2 regions of the Kroppenstedtia sanguinis genome follow, and region 2 is predicted to be linked to the other one. Evidence: a T-box and tRNA genes for the amino acid it is inferred to sense, from the RefSeq annotation. Region 2 holds a T-box; the other holds one or more tRNA genes.
The links. A T-box is a leader RNA that pairs with one kind of tRNA and senses whether it is charged. The one in region 2 lies ahead of JOD24_RS03615 (valine--tRNA ligase), so its partner is inferred to be a tRNA-Val.
Positions count from the first base shown of each region.

Region 1 (2,239 bases), on a different contig from region 2:
ATCTTCTCCAACCCCAGTCACAAACGGACCCGGCTGTTCCTGGCCAAACTGCTGACCGAGACAAGTTGACCCTGATCATATTTTATAAAAAAGAAGCCTGTTCATCCTCGTTCTGGCTTCTTTTTTGATTTTCGAACAAATAGCCTGTGGCGCATCCTTAATTTCATATTGTAGTGCCCATGGCGCATCCTTAATTTCATATTGTAGTGCCCATGGCGCAAAGGTCGCTTTGGCAGCACACGACTCCCTTCCGCCACCCATTTTCTGGTTAATCAACGAAGATGACCAACGGTTTGTTGGAAGGAATCAATGGACTAGTACAAGCGATAATTGAGAAGGAGGAACCCGAATGAGCGAGGAAATCAAAGGCCTACTGCAGGCAATTCTGAGGCGATTGGACGAACATGGCGCAGAAATAAAGGCTGTACGAGAAGAGGCTCACTCCATCTGAAAGGAAATGGCCGCAAAGGAAGATGTGGCGGAAATCTGAGGAAATATTCACCCCCTGATCGATGAAGTCAGGAAATTGAAACGGAAAGTCGGGGAGGTACAATGAAAGGTTACTCAAAGGAAGACGTGGTCCTTTACACTGGATATCGGAAAGGATGCCCAGGGGAAGCGGAAGCAAAAGACAAAGGGAGGATTTAAGACCAAAAAGGCAGCCGAGGAAGCCTGTACGGAGTTGATCGAGCTGAACAAAGGTGAGTATGTGGTACCTAGCAAATCCACACTGGGTGAATACCTCCAGAAATGGATCAACTCCTCCGCAAAACAAACCATGAGGGATACCTGGATACCCATCAGATTGTGATCGATAAGCACATCAATTTAAGTCAGCTGACAAAAGAGTTTTTTGTGGTCAACGCCCACAAAGACAAAAAAATAAAAACCCTTGAGAATTCAAGGGTTTCAGTGGTGGGCAGTACTGGGATCGAACCAGTGACCTCTACCGTGTCAAGGTAGCGCTCTCCCCCTGAGCTAACTGCCCGAAGAAGTCATGGCTCTGGTGGGCCCAACAGGACTCGAACCTGTGACCGATCGGTTATGAGCCGACTGCTCTACCAGCTGAGCTATAGGCCCTAAAAAAAATAAGATGGCGGAGCTGACGGGACTCGAACCCGCGACCTCCGGCGTGACAGGCCGGCGTGAACTCCAACTTCACCACAGCTCCATAATGGTTGCGGGGGCAGGACTTGAACCTGCGACCTTCGGGTTATGAGCCCGACGAGCTACCGACTGCTCCACCCCGCGGCGACAAATAATACTATACTACATTATAGAAGTCATGGCAAGGGGTTATCCAAAGTTTTTTCAGGAACGTCTCCAAATGTATCGAACTCCATAACGCCCCTTCTTAGATTGAAAGACTTCCACTTCAGCTGGACTGTCATATCCATAGATCCACCAGTCTTCCTGCATCCGTGTAGCCAGACAACGGGCCTGAAAGCGTGTTTCATACAATTTGGCCCAATAAATCCAGCATGTCATGTGGTCAATCCCCCTTATTTCAGTCTCCGCATGGGAAATTGCATCAGGGGATAGTTTGTCTGAAAACCGAGGGATTCATGCTTGGAGGGCAATCGTACATTTTTGCTACCAGCCGATTCCTTCGGTTCCTTCCGGTCATAAAATAAATTGACAATCCCATTGGATTGTCAGTTCAACCATCTGACCTGCTTTGGACAGATGTTCCCTCCTCTGAATGGGGGCTGTTCCCACAGCCCCTTTTTTTTGTCCAAAAACCATCCCCTCCCGAATTCAGACACAGAAGAAAGTTATCTCAGCCAGCATGTTGATTGGGTACATCGGCTTCTCCGGCTTCTGCCGCCTCCTCTTCATCCCGGATCCGGTGAGCTAGACGACTGGAAGCCGATGCAGCGATGCTCGCTACCAGATCATCCAAAAAGGTATGAACGAGACCGTCGTTTTGAGTATCCAAGTTTTTTATAACCCCGATTTTGTGTTTATCCAAATACCCAAAAGTGGTGACAGCAATGCTCCCGTATCCAAACACCGATCCAAGAGCCAGTGTCTCGTCACAGCCGAACAATCCTTCATCCTCTCTCACGATGGACAGGAGGGGTTCGGACAACTGATTTTTCTCTGCTAACTGATCCAGCTCCACTCCGACCAAAATGGCATGCTGAATCTCCCGTTTATCCAAAACAGCAGTTACACTTTCCACACAGCTGTCCATGGTGAGGTGATCGGAATAGGGGGATTGCATTTGATAAACAAT
Region 1 covers NZ_JBNPXF010000005.1:53,969-56,207, reverse strand. Annotated here, with positions in the region: gene JOD24_RS04515 (amino acid ABC transporter ATP-binding protein) at 1-69, shown strand, start outside; partial or broken gene JOD24_RS04510 (Arm DNA-binding domain-containing protein) at 590-790, shown strand; tRNA gene JOD24_RS04505 (tRNA-Val) at 914-988, opposite strand; tRNA gene JOD24_RS04500 (tRNA-Ile) at 1,005-1,080, opposite strand; tRNA gene JOD24_RS04495 (tRNA-Asp) at 1,095-1,171, opposite strand; tRNA gene JOD24_RS04490 (tRNA-Met) at 1,176-1,251, opposite strand; gene JOD24_RS04485 (hypothetical protein) at 1,312-1,488, opposite strand; gene JOD24_RS04480 (phosphatidylglycerophosphatase A family protein) at 1,781-2,239, opposite strand, start outside.
Region 1: it has a tRNA-Val gene. The T-box ahead of JOD24_RS03615 (valine--tRNA ligase) is inferred to sense a tRNA for this amino acid. The anticodon was not compared.

Region 2 (2,239 bases):
GCAATGGAAGATAAAGAATCAGTGAGAGTAGCAAAGCCCAGATGGTTTCCATGGAAACACCCTCTTATAAAAAAATAATTCACCCCAGGCAACAAAGTTTCCTTAACACAACTATATGCCGTCTCTCTCTTCCCAGTTCGGGCTTGAGGGTTGAAAAGGGGCGAGGGATGATCTATGTTGGTTTTTCTCATCTCCATTACAATGTGTCCGTTTTGAAAAAAGCGATTAGTTTTTACGATCCACTGATGGCGTTTCTCGGATTTGCCAATAGGAAACAGCGAGAAAAGAAGAGGGCTTTCCGATAAAAAAGGAATGGAAAGGATGATTCCCGTACAATGTGAATAAAAAGGGTGGACAATCTGTCGGGAAAGGAGCAAAATAAACGATAGAGTACGGTGGGCAAAGGGGGTTTTTGTCTTGGCCGTGGTGAAATCGACGGTACGGAGTGTGTATCGGGGATTTCTGATATTGTTCGCTCTCAGCTTCCTGCTTCTCAGCACGGTGCTGTTGCTTGCCTTTTTGGCGAACCCGCAGCTGATGTGGGAAACTGTACAGCAGGCTTTCGGCATGGCGAAATAACCAGGTGCTGAGAGAGCAGGTGTCAGATCTGATCCAGGTTATTATTTCATTGAAATGGGTAGTCGGGAGTGGTCTCCTGAAGGGGATGCCCATAAATTCACCACAGGTGAGTGGAAGAGACAGGTGGGTGGCATCCCCGTCTAGCTTTGTGTTGTCAGAAGGTACGACCGAATCATTCTTTGCGGGGACGGGGTTGTCCGCCTGCTTGGGCTTGAATCATTTGACTTGAGTGGGTTGACAAGTTAGAATAAAAGAGCCATCGGAGGCTGCCGGAAGAAGGAGTCTCCGCCAAAGAACCGGTGATGACGGGGAGAGTAGGCGGTGGATCCTCTCCAGAGAGAAGACCCCTGGCTGAAAGGTCTTCAGGTGCAATCCGCTGAACGTCACCCTAGAGCCGTCCGCCTGAAGTGAAGAGTAGGGCGGTCCGTCCTCCCGCGTTAAGGGATGGAGTGTATCGACTCCCTCAGCGGATCAGCGAAGGGGGTTCGATGAATAAAGGTGGTACCGCGGAACCTTCCGTCCTTTGGGATGGAAGGTTTTATTTATTTTTCGAGGGGGTTCAATCATGGCTGAACAACAGTCCCAACTGCCCACCGCCTACGATCCGAAACGGGCGGAAGAAAAATGGTATGATTATTGGTTGGAGGGAGGTTTTTTTCAGGCGGGGAAAAACCCGGATCAAGAGCCCTTCACCATCGTGATTCCGCCGCCTAATGTGACCGGAAATCTACATATCGGTCATGCCTTGGATACGACTCTGCAGGACATCCTGATCCGTTGGAAACGGATGGAGGGGTATGATGCCCTCTGGCTCCCGGGAACAGATCACGCCGGAATTGCAACTCAGGCCCGGGTGGAAGCCCATCTCCGGGAAGATGGGATCAGTCGGCATGAACTCGGCCGGGAGAAGTTTTTGGAGCAGGTGTGGGAGTGGAAGGAGCTCTACGCCCAGACCATCCGTAAGCAGTGGCGGAAGTTAGGGCTCTCCCTTGACTACTCCCGGGAGCGGTTTACGATGGATGAAGGCCTGTCCCGAGCGGTGCGGGAGGTTTTTGTACAGCTGTACAACAAAGGCCTGATCTATCGGGGCAAATATATCATCAACTGGGATCCCGTAGCACGGACGGCCCTGTCAGATATTGAAGTGATCCATAAAGAGGTTCAAGGAAAACTGTATCATATGAACTATCCCCTCAAAGAAGGCCCAGGCCAGATCCGGGTGGCTACCACTCGTCCGGAGACTATGCTAGGGGATACCGGAGTGGCGGTTCACCCTGACGATGATCGCTATAAGCATCTGGTTGGAAAAACCGTAATCCTGCCCATTGTGAACCGGGAAATCCCTATCGTCGCCGATGAGCATGTGGACCCGGAATTCGGGAGCGGTGCGGTGAAAATCACTCCGGCCCATGATCCCAACGATTTTGAAATCGGTCAACGGCACGATCTGGAGCCGATTCTGGTGATGGACGAGACCGGGTTGATGAACGAGTTAGCTGGGCCATACACCGGGCTGGACCGGTTTGAGTGCCGGAAGAAGATTGTCACCGATCTGCAGGAACAGGGGATCTTAACGGAGATCGAAGAGCACACTCACTCTGTGGGGCACAGCGAACGCTCCGGTGCGGTAGTGGAGCCCTACCTGTCGACACAGTGGTTT
Region 2 covers NZ_JBNPXF010000004.1:37,254-39,492, forward strand. Annotated here, with positions in the region: gene JOD24_RS03610 (hypothetical protein) at 418-579, shown strand; T-box leader at 873-1,106, shown strand; gene JOD24_RS03615 (valine--tRNA ligase) at 1,145-2,239, shown strand, end outside.